DNA from 3 places in the Vibrio sp. KUL70 genome. Region 1 is predicted to be linked to each of the others. Evidence: predicted binding sites of a transcription regulator. Region 1 holds the regulator's gene; each other region holds the start of a gene.
The links. Region 1 encodes MetJ, which represses methionine synthesis genes. Its sites were predicted from a motif close to TTAGACNTNTANANGTCTAA; they were not measured.
Positions count from the first base shown of each region.

Region 2: a site for MetJ is predicted at 3,980-3,999, ahead of metA (homoserine O-acetyltransferase MetA). Genes of this name have one in related genera too.
Region 3: a site for MetJ is predicted at 3,686-3,705, ahead of AC6I7V_RS07510 (MetQ/NlpA family ABC transporter substrate-binding protein). Genes of this name have one in related genera too.

Region 1 is NZ_AP045834.1:2,828,469-2,836,277, reverse strand. Features, by position in the region: gene cytR (DNA-binding transcriptional regulator CytR) at 1-905, opposite strand, end outside; gene priA (primosomal protein N') at 1,140-3,341, opposite strand; gene rpmE (50S ribosomal protein L31) at 3,665-3,883, shown strand; gene AC6I7V_RS12740 (malic enzyme-like NAD(P)-binding protein) at 4,091-5,377, shown strand; gene metJ (met regulon transcriptional regulator MetJ) at 5,544-5,864, opposite strand; gene AC6I7V_RS12730 (O-succinylhomoserine (thiol)-lyase) at 6,074-7,258, shown strand; gene AC6I7V_RS12725 (bifunctional aspartate kinase/homoserine dehydrogenase II) at 7,258-7,809, shown strand, end outside.
Region 2 is NZ_AP045834.1:1,682,424-1,690,232, forward strand. Features, by position in the region: tRNA gene AC6I7V_RS07255 (tRNA-Val) at 379-455, opposite strand; tRNA gene AC6I7V_RS07260 (tRNA-Val) at 492-568, opposite strand; gene AC6I7V_RS07265 (DUF2726 domain-containing protein) at 720-1,382, opposite strand; gene AC6I7V_RS07270 (M20/M25/M40 family metallo-hydrolase) at 1,655-2,761, shown strand; gene AC6I7V_RS07275 (DUF3859 domain-containing protein) at 2,858-3,280, opposite strand; gene AC6I7V_RS07280 (ATP-binding protein) at 3,371-3,739, opposite strand; gene metA (homoserine O-acetyltransferase MetA) at 4,023-4,964, shown strand; gene pilW (type IV pilus biogenesis/stability protein PilW) at 5,141-5,875, shown strand; partial or broken gene rlmF (23S rRNA (adenine(1618)-N(6))-methyltransferase RlmF) at 5,985-7,145, opposite strand; gene AC6I7V_RS07300 (YgjP-like metallopeptidase domain-containing protein) at 7,152-7,649, opposite strand; gene AC6I7V_RS07305 (glutaredoxin family protein) at 7,777-7,809, shown strand, end outside.
Region 3 is NZ_AP045834.1:1,728,351-1,736,159, forward strand. Features, by position in the region: gene AC6I7V_RS07490 (metal ABC transporter substrate-binding protein) at 1-320, opposite strand, end outside; gene AC6I7V_RS07495 (YcxB family protein) at 633-1,127, shown strand; gene AC6I7V_RS07500 (dienelactone hydrolase family protein) at 1,326-2,234, shown strand; gene AC6I7V_RS07505 (polysaccharide lyase family 7 protein) at 2,352-3,215, opposite strand; gene AC6I7V_RS07510 (MetQ/NlpA family ABC transporter substrate-binding protein) at 3,736-4,539, shown strand; gene AC6I7V_RS07515 (patatin-like phospholipase family protein) at 4,673-5,545, opposite strand; gene AC6I7V_RS07520 (DUF3360 domain-containing protein) at 5,991-7,499, shown strand; gene AC6I7V_RS07525 (hypothetical protein) at 7,591-7,809, opposite strand, start outside.

The DNA of each region.
Region 1 (7,809 bases):
ATTAGCATGGCCTGACGCCCAATCTCGTAGCGAGGCTGAGAAATCGTCGTCAACGGTGGATCGCAGTATTGGGCGAATTGAATATCATCGAAGCCGACAATCGATAGATCGTGCGGAACGCGCAGACCTAGTTTCTTCGCTTCTTGAATCGCCCCGATTGCCATCGCGTCATTGTGACAGAAAATAGCGGTTGGTTGCTCTGGCAGTGCAAGCAGTTGGCGAACGGCTTGTGCACCCGCTTCAAAGGTAAAGTCACCGACCGTGCTGTAGGCTGGGTTCATGGTAACCCCTGCGCGGCGCAGTGCTTGCTGGTAGCCTTGTTGGCGGAATTGACAGAGAGTTGCTGATGTCGGGCCTGAGATCTGAGCAATACGCTTATGACCCAACTGAGCTAGGTAGTTCACCGCTTCAAATGCCGAGGTCAGGTTATCGATATGTACCGTTGGTAGCTCAAGCTCTGGAGCGAATTCACACGCCATAACCATTGGTGGCAGGTTTTTCTGCTCTGCCTTGCTGACGTCAAATGGGTGGTCAGTTCCGAGCAGTAGCATACCGTCAGCTTGCTTGGTGAAGACCAAGTTTACGAACGAGCTCTCCCGCTTTTTCTGTTGTCCGCTATCACCTAGAAGCACCAAGTAGTCGTTTTCAACGGCAGCGTCTTCAATACCGCGAATGATTTCAGCGAAGTAGGGATCACAGATATCAGGAACGATGGTGATGATGGTTTTAGATTCGTTGCGACGTAAGTTTCTAGCTAAAGTGTTGGGTGAGTATCCAGCTTCGAGTACCGCTGTTTCAACTCGCTTTCGAGTCGTCACCGATACTTTTTCAGGGTTCATCAGCGCTCGCGATACTGTCGCTGTTGATACACCTGCCAACTGGGCAACATCCTTCATTGTCGCCATAAAATAAACCCTCTCTAATTCCTTTATTGCCTCTGACTAAGGCGTGAATAATTATATAATTGATTGATATTATGAAAGTGTTGCTAACACTTTTTTTATTGCAATATTTTATGTGTTTAGCCAATACAAAGTTACGGCTAGATTAACAAAAATCACATGACTAGTGTGAATCTGATCACGATAAATATGAAATTTCCGTGAATAAACTTATCAGTAATTTTAAGCGAGTATGGTTTAACTGAGATCTTGTGGCTCGATGTCGAGCGACCAACGTACCTTTTTTGCGAGTGGCAACATATTTATCGCAGGTTTTGCACTCATGAGTAATTTCTGCATAAGTGAGCGAGTTTGGGTTTGCAAAATCAACTGCCAACGTGATTTTCCTGCACGTTTAGCCAGTGGCGCTGGAGTAGGACCAAGCACCATACAGAACTGATCAAACAGTGGGTGCGATTCTAAGGTGTGACGCACCTGCCTTAAGAACTCTTCAACAAGATGTGGGTCATTGGCTTCCGCACGAAATAGCGTCATAAAAGTATAGGGCGGCAGCATCGCCTGTTTACGCTCGGCGAGAGCAGTCTGAGCAAAGTGGTTGTAATCTTTATGTAGCAACGCCTGCAGCAACCCATGTTCTGGGTGGTGAGTCTGCAGAATCACTTCACCAGGCTTACTTGCTCGTCCAGCACGGCCTGCGACTTGAATGAACAGTTGAGCTAGGCGTTCTGAGGCCCGAAAGTCACTGCTATAAAGCGAACCATCGACGTCGAGCAGCGCGACTAGAGTGACATCGGGAAAGTGGTGCCCCTTGGCAAGCATCTGAGTGCCGATCAGAATCTGGTACTCTCCGCGGCGAATCGACTCTAAGGCACTCTCTAGGCTGCCCTTGCGACGGGTGCTATCACGGTCAATACGTATGGTTTTGTATTCAGGGAACAGTTGACCAAGTTGTGTTTCGAGCTGCTCGGTGCCGACACCTACGGTAACCAGATTGGCTGAGCCACACCCTTGGCAATGATGAATAATATGTTGCTGAGAGCCACAGTGGTGACAGCGCATCTCATTACTGTATTGATGATAGGTGTAGTAGGCGTCACAGCGTTTACACTCTGCCGTCCAGCCACAGTCATGACACATCAATGCTGGAGAGAAGCCGCGACGATTTAAGAACAGCATCACCTGGTTGCCGGATTTGAGATGTCTTTGCATCTCAGCAATCAAAGGCGCTGAAAGGCCACTCTCAAGATACTCCCCCTTAACATCGAGCACCTTGTTGGTGGTCGGAACGGCTGCACCTGCACGTGAGCTCAGCGTTAGATGGCCATACTTACCAATTTGTGCATTGTGTAGAGTTTCAAATGCAGGCGTTGCAGAGCCAAGCACAATGGGAATCTGTGCTTTGTGAGCGCGCATGATAGCAACATCACGCGCATGGTAACGCAGGCTGTCTTGTTGCTTATATGACGCGTCATGCTCTTCGTCGACAATAATGATGCCGAGGTCAGCAAACGGCGTAAATAGAGCCGAACGAGTGCCAATCACAATGCCCGCAATCTTATCTCGAGCAGATAGCCATGCGTTTAGGCGTTCAGAGTCATTTAACCCCGAGTGCACCACTTCAATAGGTACGTTAAAGCGTTTTTTAAAGCGGTTGATGGTTTGCGGGGTCAGGCCGATTTCTGGAACCAGAACCAGGGCTTGTTTGCCTTGTTCTAGCACCGGTTTAATCATATTTAAGTAAACTTCGGTTTTGCCCGAACCAGTAACACCTTCTAATAGGAAACAACCGAACTCGGTTTGGCTATTCACCGTCGCAATCGCGATCGCCTGCTCTTCATTAAGCTTTGGTTTGTCTTGGTCGTTTTCAAGATCGCTTGGCCATGCATAACGGGTCGGCTTTTTCTCGCGAGACTCTATCCAGCCTTTCTCTTCCAGGGTTTTGAGTACCGAGCTTGAGATCTCTTGGTCAATAAACTCTTGATGTGGAACAGGGCCATTTTCAAGCAAGTGCATGACTTTGGCTTGTTTGACTGCGCGTCCAAAGCCTTGCATCAACTGATCTTTACCTTGTGGTGTGATTTGCCACTCGACCAGTGTCGCGAAGTCTGCGGGTTTACCTTTACGCAATGCGCTTGGCAGGGCGTTAGCAAAGGTTTCACCTAATGGATACTGATAGAACTGGCTGCACCATACTAACAAGGAATAGACCGAGTCAGGCCATACAGGTTGATTGTCGAGTAGAGCCTTAATCGACTTAAGTTTGTCAAATTCAAACTCAGACTCATTGACCAGAGCCGTGACAATACCAGTCAGAGTTTGACGACCAAACGGGACCGAGACGCGTCCACCAATAATAGGAAACAAATGACCTGGGATTTTGTAGTCAAACTGTTTATCTAAAGGGACTGGCAGAGCCACTCGGGCAATTGTTGGACGCATAAATTCGCTTGTTAATTCTGGAGAGTGCAGGGCAACCAGTCTAAAGGATAAGGGCACTAAATTCGAGAAGCAGTTTGTTTGCTAAAGTCGGTGATGGCGCTACGCAAAGCATAAAAAGGCAATAGTAAGAAGAAATCCTGCAATAGTGGCGAAAAAATCATCCAAACTGGTTGATCCTACCTAACAGATTCATTACTATACTGCGCCTTAAAGGTATGGCTTCATCACGTTTTCGTGAGGTGCGGTGTCTTTATTTCTTTTTAAACTACGTGTGGTGTGCGGCTTAGAATCGTATAGCGACACGGCCTACTTGAGGTTATCCCATGAAAGCTGGAATCCACCCAGAATACAAAGCTGTAGCAGCTACTTGCTCTTGCGGCAACACATTTGAATTCAACTCTACTCTAGGTAAAGAGTCTATCCACCTAGACGTATGTGACAAATGTCACCCATTCTACACTGGTAAGCAACGTATCGTTGATACAGGCGGCCGTGTAGATCGCTTCAACAAGCGTTTCGGTGCTCTATCTAGCAAGAAGTAATTCTCGCTTGGTAGACATGAAAAAGGACACTTCGGTGTCCTTTTTTGTTATCTGGCATTTAGTAATTTCAACTGGGCACTGGTCTTATTAGTAGTGAATTCTCGTTTTTTAGTGAGACAGGGGGCTTTACCACCTAGGAACTTTGAAGTACATCCATTAATATAAAACGGATTCCCCCAATAATAATACTCTAGGAAACCTACACCCATGTCTGATGACACTCTCCAACCTCAATCTGAAGAACTATCACCTCAAGAACAATTCCGTCAGCAAGCTCTTGATTATCATGAGTTCCCAATTCCTGGTAAAATTGCCGTTGAACTGACAAAATCTGCAAATTCTGCAGAAGATCTGGCCCTTGCTTACAGCCCAGGTGTGGCTGAGCCAGTTCGTGAAATCGCACAGAACGTGGATAACGTTTACAAGTACACAGGTAAAGGCAACATGGTTGCAGTTATCTCTAACGGTACGGCGATTCTTGGCCTAGGTAACCTAGGTCCTATTGCTTCTAAACCAGTAATGGAAGGTAAAGCGCTCCTGTTTAAGCGTTTTGCAGGTTTAGATTCTATCGATATTGAAGTAAAACACCGCACAATCGATGAGTTCGTAGATACAGTAGCGAATATTGCCGATACATTCGGTGGCATCAACCTAGAAGACATCAAAGCACCAGACTGTTTTGAAATTGAACGCCGTCTAATCGAGCGTTGTGATGTTCCTGTATTCCACGATGACCAGCACGGTACTGCGATCGTAACAGCTGCGGGTATGTTGAATGCGATTGAGCTTCAAGGTAAGAAGCTGGAAGAGTGTAAGATTGTTTGTTTGGGTGCAGGTGCAGCGGCAGTTGCATGTATGGAACTGCTGATCAAGTGTGGCGCGCAGCGTGAGAAGATCTACATGCTAGACCGCAAAGGTGTGATTCACACTCGTCGTGACGATCTGAACGAATACAAGCAACTGTTCGCGAACAACACTGACAAGCGTACTCTAGAAGATGTGATTGAAGGTGCAGACCTATTCCTAGGTGTATCAGGTCCTAACCTTCTACCAGCAGAATCATTGAAGCTAATGGCTGACAAGCCGATCGTATTCGCGTGTTCTAACCCAGATCCAGAAATCAAGCCTGAGCTTGCTCACGAAGTTCGTAGCGACCTTATCATGGGTACTGGCCGTAGTGATTACCCGAACCAAGTCAACAACGTTCTGTGTTTCCCATTCATCTTCCGTGGTGCTCTTGATGTTCGTGCAAGCGAAATCAACGATGCAATGAAGCTAGCGGCAGTGGAAGCGATTCGTGAGCTCGCGAAAGAAGAAGTACCTGCAGATGTACTAAAAGCAGCAGGTGCTGAAGCGCTTGAGTTTGGTAAAGGCTACATTATTCCTAAGCCAATGGACCCACGTCTATTGCCTCGCGTGGCAAAAGCTGTGGCTCAGGCGGCGGTTGATTCAGGTGTGGCTCGTATCGAGATGCCAGCAAACTATATGGCATAGAGACTGGATGGCGTAATCGTCGTTTAGTAGAGCGAAGAGAATAATAAAAAACCGACTCATCTGGAGTCGGTTTTTTTATGCCTGAAATTCACGTTAGATGAATAATACCAATCGGTATGGCTTAGCTGAAGCGAATCAAATGTTGAAGGTAGTGACTGAGTTATGATTATTCTTCGTCAAACGCTTCGAACTCGATACCCATCTCTGTCATCAGCTTTTTCACTTCGGCTGGGATATCGTCTGGGCGGTCTTTACGTAGGTCTTCATCTGTTGGTAGAGGCTGACCAGTATATGCATGCAGAAAGGCTTCACACAGTAGCTCACTGTTTGTTGCATGGCGCAGGTTGTTAATCTGGCGGCGGGTACGCTCGTCAGTTAGAACTTTCAGTACCTTTAGAGGGATAGAAACTGTAATTTTCTTTACTTGTTCGCTTTTCTTTCCATGCTCAGCATATGGGCTTATGTATTCACCATTCCAGTCGGCCATTGCGTACCTTCATCACTTTAGTTGTTAGATTAATTTAATAGGGGGGATTTTAGCGGGATTTACCGCCATAAGCAAAGACATATAGACGTCTAGAAGTGTTGACGTCTCATTCTTATGAAAGTAAAGTGAATAACATATATCTAACACAGCCGCCAAACCCCGACAAGCTGCTGTGATTCTCAGACGCCAAAACCTGTAAGGAAACACCTATGAGCAGCCGGAAACCAGCAACCATCGCCGTACGTACTGGTATCGAGTCAGACACTCAACATCATGCCGTTGTTCCACCTATTTATCTGTCGACTAACTACGGTTTTCCCGCTTTTGGTGAAGTGCCTAAGTATGATTACACTCGCTCAGGCAATCCAAACCGTGGCTTATTGGAGACTGCCCTGTTTGAATTGGAGTCGGGTAAGGGGGCAGTTGTGACCAACTGTGGTACTTCTGCATTGAACCTTTGGGTTTCCGCTTTCCTTGGTAGTGATGATCTGATCGTGGCACCACACGACTGCTACGGTGGTACTTACCGACTTTTCAATACTCGCTCACAAAAGGGTGACTTTAAGGTGCTGTTTGTCGATCAATCGGATCAATCCGCATTCGACGCAGCGATCGCACTCAAGCCTAAATTGATCTTGTTGGAAACGCCATCAAACCCACTGGTGCGTGTCGTCGACATTGCAGAAACCTGCCGTAAGGCGAAAGAGGTGGGAGCTCAGGTGGCGGTGGATAATACCTTCTTGACTCCTGTGTTCCAAAAGCCTCTAGAGCTGGGTGCTGACTTCGTTATCCACTCAACGACTAAATACATCAATGGACACTCAGATGTGATCGGCGGCGTAGTGATTACTAAGACCGAAGAGCATGCTGAAGAGCTGGCTTGGTGGGGGAACTGCATTGGTGCTACGGGGACACCATTTGACAGCTACATGACGCTACGTGGTATTCGCACACTAGGTGCGCGTATGCGTGTGCATGAAGAGAGCTCTCGTGAGATTCTAACGGCGCTACAGAAACAACCTTTGGTTGATACCATTTATCACCCCAGCCTGCCTGAGCATCCAGGTCATGAGATTGCTAAGAAGCAGCAGTCCGGTTTTGGGTCTATGCTGAGCTTTGAATTTGCTGGTTCTTTCGAGGCACTTAAGCTCTTTGTTGGTGAGCTAGAGCTGTTTTCATTGGCAGAGTCTTTGGGTGGTGTTGAGAGCTTGATCTGTCACCCCGCTTCAATGACACACCGCGCAATGGGCGAAGAAGCTTTAGCGGAAGCGGGTGTTTCTCATCAGCTTCTGAGACTCTCAGTCGGCCTTGAAGATGCAGAAGACTTGATTGCGGATCTTGAACAAGCCTTTGCTAAAGCGCAGCAGTTCATCGATAACGGGGAGAACAAGTAATGGCTAACTTTCGCCAATTGCATAAATTTGGTGGTAGCAGCTTGGCAAACCCTGAGTGCTATCAGCGTGTAGTCAGTATTCTCAAAGAGTACTCTAGCGAAACAGACTTGGTAGTGGTGTCTGCGGCAGGCAAAACCACGAACCGATTGATCGAATTTTTAGAGGCGCTGGATAAAGATGGACGTTTGGCTCATGAGTGTCTGCAATCTCTGCGTCAGTTCCAACTCGAGTTGGTTTCAGAACTATTAGAGGGCGAAGTAGCAGAGCAGTTAACCACAACTCTACAACGAGAGTTTACGGCTTTAGGTGAATTAACCGCGCCATTAAATGAGGCACAAAAAGCGGCTGTGCTAGGTCATGGTGAAGTGTGGTCGTCTCGCTTACTAGCGGCGCTTTTATGTCAGAGTGATCTCCAAGCTGTAGCGCAAGATGCACGAGATTTTCTGCGTGCCGAAGCGGGTGCTCAGCCAGAGGTGGATCGCGCTCGTTCATACGCATTGATTAAAGAGTCTCTTGCGCAACACGCTCATTGCCGTGTCGTGATTACCGGC
Region 2 (7,809 bases), 1.1 Mb from region 1:
CTCAACTGATGTCGTTTTGTTGAGGGTCATAGTATTTGATAGGTCTAGAGCAGAGAGGTTTATAAGCTTGTGAAAATTAACTTTCTCGACGATTATAATGTGTTATTTAGTTGGTTTAACGTGTTGATGACAGGTTAAATGACTAGTGCAAGCTCTCAAGCCATAACGATTGGCACTATCTGAAATATTGCCTAGTCACGTTATGGTCACAGAGTGGGCACAAACTTAGATATGAAGACAGAGGTCATTCTAGGTACAAGAATAAATATGTATAGAGCAGTTAGCATATCAAGTAACAAGCCCAACAGTTCGAACGCACAGTCTTACCAATTCAGAAACAACAAAGCCCCGCATAATGCGAGGCTTTGTCTTTATATTTGGTGGATCCGGGCGAACTCGAATCGCCGACCCCCGCCATGTCAAGGCGGTACTCTAACCAACTGAGCTACGGATCCAAAATGTTGTTCGTTGCATTGTTATGCAGTAAGGGATGGTGGGTCCGGGCGAACTCGAATCGCCGACCCCTACCATGTCAAGGTAGTACTCTAACCAACTGAGCTACGGACCCATTCCTTAAGAACGAGAGAGATATTAGCGACACAGCCGAAATGGTGCAAGTAGAAATTTACTTTAAATCAACCGTTTGCTCTATATATCGACAAAGCGTCTTTTTTTTAGACTCTACGAGCTCGTTTTATTGAGTTGGGTCACTAAAATTTCTACTCTTCATCACTTTCGAAAACGACATTGTAGTTTTCAGTGTAGGTGCAATTGGGTTGGCGGCTACATGTAAAGAAGCGACGACCTTTGTGCTCGCCTTGACTTGCAAGCTTGATGATCATCGGTGAACCACACTTTTTACAAAAGCGAACTTCTTTAGAAGGCTCAATCAAATCAATGTGCGCAGCCAGTAACCTCTTCAAACGGCTTACTTGATAACTGTGCTTAATTGACGCACCGATCAAAGGTAAATTCGCCGATTTACACACGTGAATCAGCAACTTTTCACGGTCTACTTTGCCCTTATTCAGTTCCTTACCGTTATCAAGTTCAATAATGACTCGCGGTTCTAACGTTCTTGGGTCGCAGACAACAAAATCGAAATAGCTACGAGATATCTTATTGTTGGCAATAAACCAATTCTTTTTAGAGTTTGACTTAGCTGGGGTTAACACACTAGTCATGCTAACTTTGGCGAAGACAGCGCCGTGATTACCAACTGCAGATTTCAAAGCGTTATAAAAAGCGGCTTGCTGCATGTTCAGTAGCGCACCTCTCTTTTGGTAAGCATGATCCTTTGTATCATCATGTTTAACCACATATTTTTGTATGAAGTAAAAGAACACAACCAGAAGAATTACAACAATAAAAATATTCGTCATTTTGCCATTGCTTAACTATGAACTAGAACCGTTAGCGTATGTATAAAAACCGTCGTAGGCAAGTAAAAGCCTCAAAGATATCACTATATAGCTAGCCACATACGTCGGTTCAGCAACAATTGTCGTTCAGATTTTGGGAAATTTAGACGATTCAGAGCATTTTCTTGATTTAACTCAGACAATGGCGCGTCAAGTTGGCGTTATATTGAATTTCCTGTTCCTACAGACCACTATTTCGCAAGAAAAAGTGATCATCATAGTGAGAGTTAAAAATGACTAAAGTTAATGAGCAACGTCTGGTTGAGCACTTTTGCGATCTAGTAAAAATTGACAGTGAATCACGTAACGAAAAAGCGATAGCAGAGGCATTAGCAGAGCAATTAGGTGAGCTTGGTTTCACCGTTCACAAACTGCCTGTACCAGAAGAAGTCTCAAACGGCTTCAATATCTACGCACGCCTAGAGGGTTCACTGGAAGGTAGCACTGTATTTAGCTGTCATATGGATACCGTAACGCCGGGAATTGGTATCGAGCCGTTTATCGAAGACGGCATCATTCGTTCCAAAGGCAATACCATCTTAGGTGGTGACGACAAATCAGGCATCGCTGCGATCATGGAAGCAGTACGTTGTATTAAGGCCGAAGGTCTCGAGCACCAAACTATTGAGATTGCGTTTACCGTTTATGAAGAAGGTGGCCTGTTTGGTTCGTTGAACTTTGATATGTCTTTCATCCAATCAGACAACGCTATTGTACTGGATACTGGCGGCCCTATCGGTACTATCGTTAATGCTGCACCAGGCCAGCAAAAAATTGTGGCTAAAATCAAAGGCCGTCCTGCCCACGCAGGTCTAGCACCAGAAGAAGGCATTAGTGCTATTCAAGTTGCGGCTGACGCTATCACTAAGATGAACTTGCTGCGTATCGATGAAGAGACCACAGCTAACGTAGGTATTGTTGAGGGCGGACAAGCGACGAACATCGTAATGCCTGAACTAAAAGTTGTTGCCGAAGCGCGCTCATTGAATGGTGATAAATTGACTAACCAAGTCAACCACATGATCTCGACTTTTGAAGAGAGTGCTAGGCAGTTTGGTGCTGAAGTGGAAATCGAATCAACTCGCGCATACGACGCCTTTGTTATTGCCGATGATCACCCTCACATCCTGTCAATTAAATCAGCATTCGAAAAGTTAGGCGTTACTGCTGCAACCAAAGGTACTGGTGGTGGTAGTGATGCAAACAACTTTAACGCGAAAGGTTTAACCACCGTTAATCTGTCAACAGGTATGGCGAAAGTACATACAACTGAAGAGTACATCGCAGTTAAAGATATGGTTGCAATCACTGAGTTTGTTATTACCTACGTAACACAGTAGCTCAGAATTATTTAAAGGACCGAAAAGTCGGAAAAGCCAAGCGCGACAGCTTGGCTTTGTTGTTTCAATGGAGCTTCGCGAATCTACGGCAATAGCTTAGAACCCTCGCCTTTTCCAAAATTGACCTTCATCTTTCGCAACTAAATCAAAGGTCTTATCAGCTATCACTCTCCCCTCAAGCTCGACGGTCATTCTCCATTTGCCAATTTTATTGTCGATAGGCGCCCAAATCGTATCACCGAGATAAAAGTCCCAGTCATTGCTTCCGACATACTCTTCACCATCGAATGGCTCAAGCACTTCTCCTTTGTCGGTGGTGATATTGGGGTGATAGATGCAGTATCGGATCTTTTCACCTTTGGCCTTTTTGATGTTGATGATATACCCAAACTCTACATCGATTTCTGCTTCGACTCGATGAGTGAACTCCTGAATCTTAGGTAGATCTTTAGATTTTGAATCCCAAGTCGAGTAGATACCATAGGAAGTCATATCCACGACAACAGAACGTTTTGCCATTGTTCAATTAACCTTTAACTGTTTTCTTCATTTGTCTTCATACAAAAAGACACTTTGGGTCATCGAGTTCGTTCGATGGTAAAGATTTTATTACTCTTGCCAATCTTTCTTCATGCGTGCAACCACTGACTCAGGCACTTCGTGGATATTGCCATACTGTTCACGGCACACCTCAATCACCAGTTCAGCACCATGTTTGCGTGCCATGTTTCGATACGCTTTCATCTCCCATCGCTTAACGAACGTGTTCGAAACCACCACATCGAGCCCTTGCTTTAGGGCACCCTCCGCACATTTTTGGCACCACTCGTGTGCTTTGGGAAGTAAAGCCGGATCAAAGCAGTAATCACCATCACGACTTACAAAATACATATCGGCTTCTACATGGAAGGCATCAAGAGACTTGGCTTTTGTCGACTTGCCCGAACCAGGTAAGCCTCGAATTAAGATAAGTTTCAAACTTGTACTCAACGGCTATCAAAATAATAGAAAACAGGATGTTAACGTATCTGAGTTCAGAATCATAAACCTAGATCACCAAGAATCGGTTCGCGCAGAAAAGGCACCCTTGGTGTATTCACCTGCTCCAATATAGTTTCCGTCGCTACATAGGTGAAGTGAATACTTAGCCAGCTCAATAACGAAATATATACAAAGGTTCGTTTTGTATGTCGACAAGCGTCACAATATATTATAGATTTAGAAGTATAGACGTCTAAATATCTAGCTTAGGGAGAAAGCTGTGCCTATTCGCATTCCAGACCAATTGCCAGCGAGCGATGTACTTCGTCAAGAAAACATCTTTGTTATGCCGCTATCAAGAGCATCGACACAGGAAATTCGTCCACTTCGAGTTTTGATCCTCAACCTAATGCCAAAGAAGATTGAAACCGAAACTCAATTTTTACGCTTACTTTCGAATAGCCCACTGCAAGTGGATGTAGAGCTCTTGCGCATTGACGACAGGCCAAGTAAAAACACACCGACTGAACACCTTGACAACTTCTATCGTCAATTTGAGATGGTAAAAAATCGTAACTTTGATGGACTGATCATCACAGGCGCACCGCTAGGTTTGGTTCAGTTTGAAGATGTGATCTACTGGGACCACCTAAAAACCATCATGGAGTGGGCTAATAAACACGTGACCTCTACCCTTTATGTTTGTTGGGCGGCGCAGGCAGGTTTAAAACTGCTTTATGATCTACCAAAACGAACTCGCAAAGAGAAGCTATCTGGGGTTTATCACCATGAAATTCATAACCCCTATCACCCGATACTACGAGGCTTTGACGACACCTTCTTAGCACCACATTCTCGTTATGCAGACTTCTCACCAGAATACTTATCAGACCATACGGATCTCGATATTCTGGCGACATCTGACATCGCAGGTGTCTACTTAGCGGCCACCAAAGACAAACGAAATGTGTTCGTTACTGGGCATCCAGAATACGACGCTCATACACTTCACAATGAATACGTTAGAGACCTAGGCGAAGGGATGGAGCCGGTTATTCCGATCAACTACTATCCTAACAACAACCCGGATAACAAGCCTATCGCGAGCTGGCGCAGTCACGGACACCTTCTATTTTCAAACTGGCTAAACTATTGCGTTTATCAACAAACGCCATACGATCTGGATCATTTCAGCGAAGAAAACTTCACCAAAGACGACTGATTTATCTTGGCTGTGTTTTCATACTGGCACATTGATTCGAGCCGTTTGTCACCACTCTATTTTGAGTCAGTAACAAACGGCCTTTTTATGGTGAGTGGATCGCATTACCTCGCCTTTTTACCAATCAGCGGCTCGAGTTCTCCTATGATGTTTTAGTATTTAAAAGGAGCCTTTCAATGCCTTCACTCAAGCTAGCTAACCTATCCTCTTTCCTAGTTTTATTTGCGCTTACCGGCTGTGTATCAGTGACCGAAGGTGAGTCATTAAAAGTTGAAGCCAATCCAATCGCAATGTCCGAGTCTAGAATCGCTCTTGGCCTAGGTTACATGGAACAAGAGAATATGGTTAGAGCACGAGAGAATCTCGAACTGGCAATTCAACATGCTCCGAGCTATTACCGCGCTCGTCTCTCGATGGCGCATTACTATGAAAAAGTAGGTGAAGTCGATCAAGCAATAAAAGAATATAAGAGAGCACTGCGACTGGATTCGAACAACGGTAACGTTCTTAACAACTACGGTACTTTTCTGTGTAAACAAGGCAACTACGACCAAGCCGACCGCTACTTCAATAAAGCAATTGACCAGCCTTTCTATTATCTGGTTTCGGCAAGCTATGAGAACGCTGGGTTTTGTGCACTAAAGTCAGGTGATAGTGAACAGGCTAAATACTACTTCACTCGCGCTCTTGACCATGAGCCCAACCGCATCAAGTCGACGCTCCAACTAGCAAAAATTGAGGTGTCACAACGAGAGTTTCGAGATGCAAGATTACGCTTGTTCAAATTCCACCAGCGTTATGGATATCAAATCCCCTCTTTGCAGATCTTAGTGGAGTTGGAATCAAAAGCAGGTAACCACGCGTTGCGTGATAAATACCAATCGATGCTTGATGAGATGAAAGTTTCCTAAAAAGCGATATCTATTAAAAAGCCGATGATTGAGTCTCATCAACCATCGGCTTTAATCCTTCAATCAGCTACAGCTAAAACATAACCTACTATTCAATGAGTTCAGCGAGTTACTTCAGTGAAATCCAAGTCTGACGCTGCGGCTTATCCATAAAGCTCCAGGCGACAAAACGACTGATTTTTTGTCCTTGCGCCATTTCAACAACTTTAACCTCTTTCGCATTAAGCTTAGCCAGTTGAGCCTTTAATACGGAGACGTTTTCTTTCTTAGAAATCAAAGTGGTGAACCATAGAACTTGCGTAGCAAACTCCAAGCTCTCCTTGGCTAAACCAGTGATGAATTTAGCTTCACCGCCAGGACACCATAGCTCCGCTTTTTGACCGCCAAAGTTAAGATCCGGTTTACTTTGCTTATTCGCCATTGCACTCGGACGCGAAACCTTTTTATCGAATTTGCCCTGCTTTTTTGCACGATTCGCTGCAAGGTTATCTAATTTTCGCTGAGTCCCTTTCTGTGCTTCTTCTAGAGAACTGTGGAATGGTGGGTTACACGTTGTGACATCGTAACGTTCATTATCCTTAATGATCCCTTTAAAGAAGGCAGCCGAATCGTGTTGTAATCGACAATGAATCTTATCTTTCAAGTTGCGGTTACTTTCAGCAATGAAGTTTGCCGCTTTCACTGAGACAGGGTCCACGTCACTTGCGTTGTAACGCCACCCGTACTCAGTCGTTCCAATGATTGGGTAGATACAGTTTGCTCCTACACCAATATCAAGGGCTTTAACCTTGTCATGTGAATACGGCTTACCCTGACTCTCACAATTAAGTAGGTCGGCAACTCGATGAATGTAATCGGCTCGCCCCGGGATCGGTGGGCACAAGTAGCCCGCAGGAATATCCCAGTGTTGAACACCATAGTGGTGTGCTAGCAAGGCTTTGTTTAATAACTTTACAGAGAGTGGATCAGAAAAGTTAATCGTTGAATCACCAACAGGATTTTTCACCAAGTGGTCTTGTAGTTCAGGCAGAGCTTTCACCAAAGCACTAAAGTCATACCGCCCTCGGTGTTGATTTCGTGGATGCAAGCCACTTTTGACCTGTGGTTTCTTTACCGTAGTTTGACCAGATCTCTTTATAGCTTTGCTTTGCTTGCTAGACGTAGAGCCTTTCTTTGACGAAACAGGCTTTTGCCCCTTAGACATCTTAGCTGATGTATTTTTTCTATCATTTCGACTTTTCGAGGCAAAATTGCGTTTAGATTTTTGATTCATCATTTATTTCTTTAGGTCTAAATAGATCATAAACAGACGAGCATCCAATTCTAACTGGTGATACTCAGGCTCCATATGACAACATAGCTGATAAAAGGCTTTATCATGCTCTTTCTCTTTGATATGAGCGAGTTCATGAATCACGAGCATTCTTAAAAGTGGCTCTGGTGCATTCTTAAACACGCTGGCGATACGAATTTCGTTCTTAGATTTGATTTTACCGCCATGGTTCTTAGCCACATATGAATGCAGACCCAATGCGTTGTTGATGAGGTGGATTTTACTGTCGTACACCACTTTACTGATTGGTGGCGTTTTCTTCATGTAACGGTTTTTGATCGCTATCGCATAATCAAACAGCGCTTTCTCGCTCTTGATGGTATGGTTTTCCGGATAGCGCGACTCGAACCATTTCACCAGTCGACCGGACTCAACCATTTGAGTCACAGGATCAATAATGTGTTGCGGGTAACCTTGAATGTAACGTAGTGATGGATGCATTAAGCTACACCTTAAATGAGCTCTTAAGAGAGGGCACAAACCAAAGCGGTATAGTGTAACTGATCACACTTTTCTAATCACCTTAGATTCGATACACTTTGCTTAGAACCATTAAGAGAGAACCGAAATGAAACGTGTTGTATTGTACGTAGCGGATAAA
Region 3 (7,809 bases), 1.1 Mb from region 1:
CCTTTAGTCAGTGTTACCGCCGGCACGTCTTTCATGTTTGATAGAAATTGCTCAAACCACAATTCCAAATTCATGCCGTTCCACAGAATAAGATCAGCATCAGAAGCACGAACAATGTCTTTCGGTGTAGGTTCGTAACCATGAATTTCGGCACCCGGTTTTGTGACAGACACAACTTCAGCAGCGTCCCCTGCAACATTTGAAGCTATATCAGCTAAAACAGTAAAAGTAGTAACGACCTTCATCTTATCTTCTGCAGCATTAACTAATGGCGCCATGGCCAAAAGCAGCGCCGAAGCAGCCACCGCGAGTTTTTTCATACCTGTCTCCTCGAGGGTAGGAATCTTTAACATTCGGTACAAACACATCCACACTTGTGCGATTTGTTCGTATTTTCAATACATACTAATGCGAACAATTCTCATTATCAATGTTAATTTTTGACAAATATTCAGAGATACCTCGCCCGTTTTTCGTTAAACAAGCACTATCGAGCGTGTATCATTTGGTAGTATCGACTTACAAAACAGACTTAAAAGAACTAAAGAAAGGCACTAAGAAGCGATACAATGCTGATACCACACACCAGTGGCACAAGCTTCCTATTTACAAGAACCAAAAAGTAACGATACATGTCCAAAGAACCTGGCTTCACCACAGAGTACACCCTAGACAAAACTTTCTTTGCAGAATGCTACGACCAAACTAGCATGCCTGCGCAGTTTCCTAAGGCCTACATAAAGGCTTTCCTGTTCCTTATTTTTGGTTGGGTTTTACTCGAATTTGAGCTGTTACCTAGCGGTTATGTAGGCTGGTTCTTTATTGTGTTGAGTGTGATTGAAGCGTTCAGTGTTTACTGTAAAAGAACATGGTGGTTGTGGCGTCAAAGAATCAGCTCTGGTTCGGGCAGCAAGGTAGTGTTTAAAGGCGACTTAAATGGAGTAAGTTACAAAAACTATAAAACGACGAACACTATCAAGTGGAGCCAAATCGACAAGCTTGAGCAGACTGAACTGGGCCTTATCATCCATATTGGTAAACAGCGCCAATACGTGAGCAAGTCATGTTTGAATGATGATGCAATAGCGTTCATGGTTGAACAGCACGAAGCAACTAAAACAAACTAATTTCTATCAATGCCCGCCCTTTTGGGTGGGCATTTTTCTTTGTCCTAAGTGCAGATCGACCCGCCGTTTTATCTGACTGTCATCAACTTTATGTACTTTGGTATAACAAATAACACAAAATATTTGAGCGAACGTTCAGGTACTATCTGAATTTCTACTATAGTTGACAGGTAAAAGAACTCACAACAAGGAAAAGTTATGAATCAAAATGCCGAATCGCAATCAGTACAAACTCGATCTATCCCACAAGAAGCCTTTGACTGGTATGACGAATACGCGCACGGGCTGATTGATCGTCGAGAGTTTATGGCTCGTCTATCAGGGTTAGCTGTTGTAGGTTTAACCATGACAACATTAACTTCTGCACTGATTCCCAATTACGCTAAGGCAGAGCAAGTCTCGTTCAATGATCCATCCATCAAAGCCACCTATGAAACCTTCCCTTCCCCAAAAGGACACGGAGAAGGCCGTGGTTACTTGGTCGTACCTACACAGTTAAAAGATAATGCACCTGTGGTATTAGTTGTCCATGAAAATAGAGGCTTAAATCCATATATAAAGGATGTGGCAAGACGTCTTGCAACAGCAGGATTCATTGCCTTTGCTCCTGATGCGCTCCATTCACTTGGCGGGTATCCAGGTAATGATGATGAAGGTCGAGTGATGCAGAAATCCCTGTCGAGAGACAAAATTGAAGAGGATTTCATTGCAGCAGCGAACTTTTTAAAATCTCATGTAAAAAGTAACGGAAAGCTCGGTGCAGTCGGCTTCTGCTTTGGTGGTTACATCGTGAATATGTTGGCAGCCGTCATACCAGATCAACTCAATGCTGGTGTTCCATTTTATGGTACTCCTGCAGCCCCAGACTTAAGAAAAAACGTTAAGGGGCCACTACTCATACAGTTTGCCGGAATCGATAAACGAGTTAATGCGACATGGCCAGACTATGAAGCTGAACTGAAAGAGATTGGGGCAGACTACACCGCTTACATCTATGAAGGTGTGAACCACGGTTTTCACAACGATTCAACAGGTCGATACGCGAAAGAAGAAGCAGAGTTAGCATGGGCTCGGACACTCGAGTTTTTCAGCAATAAACTCTCTTAATTTGGTTATGAATTAGCTTGTTTCTGTTCAGTTAACCGCGAGCTAATTCACCCAGCTTCAAAGCAACAAGACCTCACATCTGCGAGGTCTTGTATTGATTCATTAAATCACAAATGATTAACGAATTACCGGCTCGCTTTCTACCGAATACGTTAGCTTGTAAAAATGAGCTTCACTTTCTCCGTTCTTAAACTGGTTATAAACACCGGCTTTGAAATAGCTTTTCTTCTCATTCCAATATGTGATGTCGTGGTTGATGGCCGTTTTATCGTTATGATTAATGATCAACTTGTTACCACCAACATAGATATCAAACTTGTCTGTACCTTCTTTGGCGATTGGTGCAATTGGTAGCTTCAAATACGCATTTTTACACTCTTCTGTGCCCTTATTGCCACTCTTCGAACCACAGTTCACAGCATTGTTCTTAATTACAGCCCAGTACCAATCGTTCTTGCCACTACGTTCAGCTTCATAAACTACGCGCACTAGTGGGTGTGGAATATAACCTTCTCCAGACACACCGTCAGGGAAATCAGCAGAGACACTACCCGCATTATGTACTTGAAGGTATGTGATCGCATCATTCTTCGCTTTGTCCGTGTTAGCTACTGACGCGCGTGGGTTGATTGGCTTAATTTCTGCGCCCAAATGATAGTATTTATCGGCCTCTCCGACATTAAAGTTTTTATAGATGCGTACTTCACTACGATTTTTGTAACCAGGCATTTTAAACACAAGCGCTTCCGATGCTTTGTCTACATAAAAGCTATCAAGCACCAAACCATCGAACTCTCCGTTTAAAGCATACTCCGACTTATTTCCCGATTTTCCTTCGGGATCAGACGCCTGAAGCTTAGACACTTTTAATACATCTTGAAATTGTTCGTAGTCTGCTGGAGCAGCCTTATCTGAAGCATTTGCGCCAAACGCTAAAGATACCGCAGCTGCCAAGAAACAAGTTTTGAATATGTTTTTCATGTTTTTAACTACCCTATTAATCGACACTCTCTGATAAAAAGCTTCAATCAGAAAGAGTCACATCGTTGTGAATTCCTATAGTTTGAATTGTATTCACACAATCACTCAATTACTGTGATCTAGCACTATTGTATTACTTAAACAGAGGTAAAACGTTCAGGCAGTGAGATAAATCACATTAGAATTGTGAATAGAGTATTGCCCAATATTTAAAATGGCGCGTACACCTCTAACTTAATGTGAAATATGTGATGTTTACGTTCTCTAGCTTTTAAGTCGGAAAACCTATCACTTAACGATTGAAAACTGTTCAAGGTTAAAAGCGTGTTGTGATTGGGCAAGTCACAATAGCTTCAACAGTTCATTAGGGTTATTAAAATACAATAATATTTTTCTGTTAAGTTGGCTACGAAAGCCTATCTTAGCCTATTCCTGAGAAACATATTGACCCGATCGCATAATTAGCTAATATAGACGTCCAGACACCTAAATGTCTTTTGGTTAATTAAATGGAGTTATCATGATCAGCTACAAAAAAATCACCGCATCCCTGCTAACATTAGCATTCATATTCGGCGTAACAGGATGTGGAAATAAAGACGAGGCTGTCATCAAGATTGGGGCGACAGTTGGCCCACATGCGCAAGTGGTACAGGCAGTGGCGAAAGAAGCGGCGAGGCAAGGGATCAACATTGAACTGGTCGAGTTCTCAGACTACATCACACCCAATGCCGCATTAGAGGATGGAAGTATCCAGCTGAACAGTTACCAACACCAGCCATTTCTCGACAACTATAACAACAATCACGATAGTAAACTGGTCTCCATCGGACGTTCAATTTTGATGCGAATGGGTATCTACTCTAACAAGTACACTTCGCTTGATTCTATCCCAGACAACGCGCGAATCGCGATTCCAAACGACCCAACGAACGGTGGGCGCGGGCTATTGCTGCTTGAAGATGCTGGGCTGATTTCATTAAAAGAAAACGTTGGTTTCAAAGCATCGTTAAGCGATATTGTTAGCAACCCAAAGAACATTCGATTTGTTGAGGTGGATGCAGCTCAGTTACCTCGCTCGCTTGATGATGTAGATGCAGCAGCAATCACTATGAACTACGTTATGTCTGCTGGACTCGACCCTAAGAAACAAGGGATTTACTTAGAGAACAAAGACGCACCTCTAGCCGTGATGGTGGTGGCAACGCGAGAAGAAGATAAAAATAATGAGACGTATAAAAAGATCATCTCAATTTATCACTCGCAAGAGATAAACGATTTTCTAGCCAGTACTTTCAAAGGCACCATAGAAGCCGCTAATTAAGCTAAAGCGTTCATCTTAACTTTGGCGTTGTCTGCTACTCAGTAGACAACGCCAGACCAAAGGACAGTGGCTCAAACTCTAAGAACAGTGGCGCGAGCCCAGTTTCAATAGACACTCTCTTTTTCTCTGTATTTTAAAGTCGATTACCCAATTTAGCCTGTGCTAAATGGTAGCCTCTATCTATCATCTCTTTTGACCGTTCAAACTGCAACGTACCACAGGCATTACGCGGAATCTCAAGTGTAATATCAGCAGGATAAGCGGCCAATTTTTGGCGAGCGATGGTCGATTGCATTGCATCAAACGCTTGGTTGGCAATGTCGTAAGCGGCAAAATTAAAGCTCATTTTACTTTTCACATTAGTGCCTAGGTTATCGATGAAATGAACAACCTTGTCGTGCAAGTTACTCTCTTTGGTGGGCAATGAAACGGGAGTGACTTTTTGTTCAAGCGGCTCCGGTTCCCCTCCTAAGTTCACCGCCAATGTCACGTCTGTATGATCACCAAATGTAGGCGCAATCGGAACAGGGTTAAGCACTCCGCCATCAATAAGCTCTTGACCATTAATGACATGAGGTGTGAAGAAGAGTGGCAGAGAAATAGACGCGCGAATCGCGTCAAACAGAGAACCAGATTGCAGCCAAACCTCTTTCTCATAAGCGACATTTGCAGCAACGGCAGTGTAAGGAATAGATAGCTCTTCGATAGAAATCTCACCGATCAGCTGACGCAGTGAATCTATGATCTTATCCCCTTTGAACATACCACTCGATTGCCATGAGAAGTCCAACAGCATAGTCATATTCGATTGATCAATACTAGTGATCCACTCTTCAAATTCATCCAACTTCCCAGCAGCATACACACCACCGATAAGCGCACCAATTGAGCAGCCAGAAATAGATCTTATCTCATAACCATGTTCGATTAGCCAACGAATAACACCAACATGCACCAAGCCTCTCGCGCCGCCACTGCCAAGTACCAATGAGATCGTTTTTGCCATCGTGCTAACCCTTTAATTCATGCGATTAGTCAAAATCATACCACTTAGTCTAACAGCACGCAGTGTCATGCGATGAAAATTCCGCCCACCAGCACCCCCAAATGCATCGGCAAATCAAGTTCAAACAGCTTAAAGTGCTTGCCGAGAACAATAAACACTCTACTACTAATGTCTAACTGACTGAGTCTATTTGTTTTTTTTGGTTTGGTATAAGGTACTAACAATCAAATGTTAATAATTCTTTAATTACAAGTTGATGTATTGTTTTTATATCTAGGTAGGTCAGTTTCACTGACAAATAACAAGTCTACTTATAAAGAAAATAGAGTCAGCAAGTTCAATGTAACAAAACAACAGAGCCAATTACTCTGTTAAATCTTCGTGCCGTGAGTCACTTACGTTTGTTGGAGTAACACGCCTTAGAGTGTGAAAGAAAGGAATCAAAATGAGCAGTACTTTAGAGTCCCTAAATATACGAACAGAGAAGCCTCAAACCAATGAGGACGAACTCTCTTATGAACAACAACACAAACCAAGTTCGGAATTTGATTCGCGAGAGCAGTATCTCGAGCACGAATTACAAATCATGTCGCCTAAGCGCTGGCGCCCAAATTTGCCGTTTAAAGATTACCGATTCGAGATAGAAGACACCATCCCAGCGATGGCCGCGACCATTGGTAAAGTGGTGATGGTGGGCGCGATTGCAGCCACCTTTGCGGGAGCGCTTGGGCTAAACGAAGGCTTCATCCTAGAAAACGTTCGTTATGAACTTCTTATCGCCTCTGTTTTTATCATTCTTTTTTCTGGTTTTCTCTTGCCGACGGCTAACCTTGCAGGTACACACGGCCCTCTTATTCCATTAATCCCTATCGTGGTTGCCGCTGGTGGACACCCTATGGCGTTTGGCTTACTGATTGGTGCATTTGGCTTGCTGTTAGCCATCAGTAAAGGAGGCAGTATGTTAGCCAACCTCACCAGTAAAGGCGTGTGCGGCGGTTTACTGCTCTACCTTGGCTTTGTGGGTACCGTTTCTCAAGTGAAGAAGCTGTTCGCTTGGGCTGAAGGAATCGATATGAGCCACATCGCTTTTGTCGTGATCTTCTGTACCATTATCCTGTACGCGCTATTGGAGCACTTCCGTAAGCGTTGGTTAGCTGTGCCTCTTAGCTGTTTGTTGGGTGGTACGATTGCATTTGCTATGGGCGCGCCGTTCTCGTTCCAAACCGAGCCAGGTCTACCGAACATGAACCCTATGTATTGGTGGGGAGAAGATACTGGCTGGATGCTAGGTCTACCGACGATTGAACACTTCATGGTAGTACTGCCGTTCGCGATTCTAGCGGTAGCGATGTGGTCACCCGATTTCTTGGGGCATCAAGTATTCCAAAAGATCAGCTACCCAGATCGTACTGAAAAAGTACACATGAACATTGATGACACTATGACCACAGCGTCTATTCGTCAAACTTTTGGTTCTCTACTTGGTGGGACTAACTTTACCTCTTCATGGGGTACTTACATCGTACCTGCAGCGATTGCGAAACGCCCTATTCCGGCAGGAGCTTTGCTGACGGCTCTGTTCTGTATCATCGCCGCTGTTTGGGGCTACCCGATGGATTTAGCTATCTGGCAACCTGTACTTTGTGTAGCTCTGATTGTGGGTGTATTCGTTCCACTGCTAGAGGCAGGCATGGAGATGACGCGTGAGGGTAAAACCACTCAATCAGCCGCGATTGTTGTGTTCTCATCAGCGCTTGTGAACCCAGCATTTGGTTGGTCTATCACTATGCTATTAGACAACTTAGGCTTAGTTGGCTGTAAAGAACGCAGTGGTGAGCTGAGTAAAATGAGTCGTTGGGTGCTACCGGGCATTATGTTTGTTGTTCTAACAAGCGTGATGGCATTGGTTGGCCTTCTACCGGGGATTCCAGCAATCATCCCAAGCTTCCGCTAAGCTCGAATAGCATTTAATTTGAAAGAACAAGGCCTCGTACACGCGAGGCCTTATTGTATCTGTTGTTCAACCAGAAATTACCGAGAGCTAGTTAACTCAAGAGCCATTCATCCAGTACTGCAATGAATTCAGGGTGGATAAGATAGCCTATTGAAGCGTGCGGGTTACTTTTCCCGTTGCGGATGTTGAGGTTATAAATTGGGTAGATGTCTTTCATCCCGCCGGGTACTAACCCCAGCTCAAGCATCTCTTGATAATCGTTTTTGATTCTACTGTCGTGAGAGATAAAATCATCTTCTGCCGATAGGTT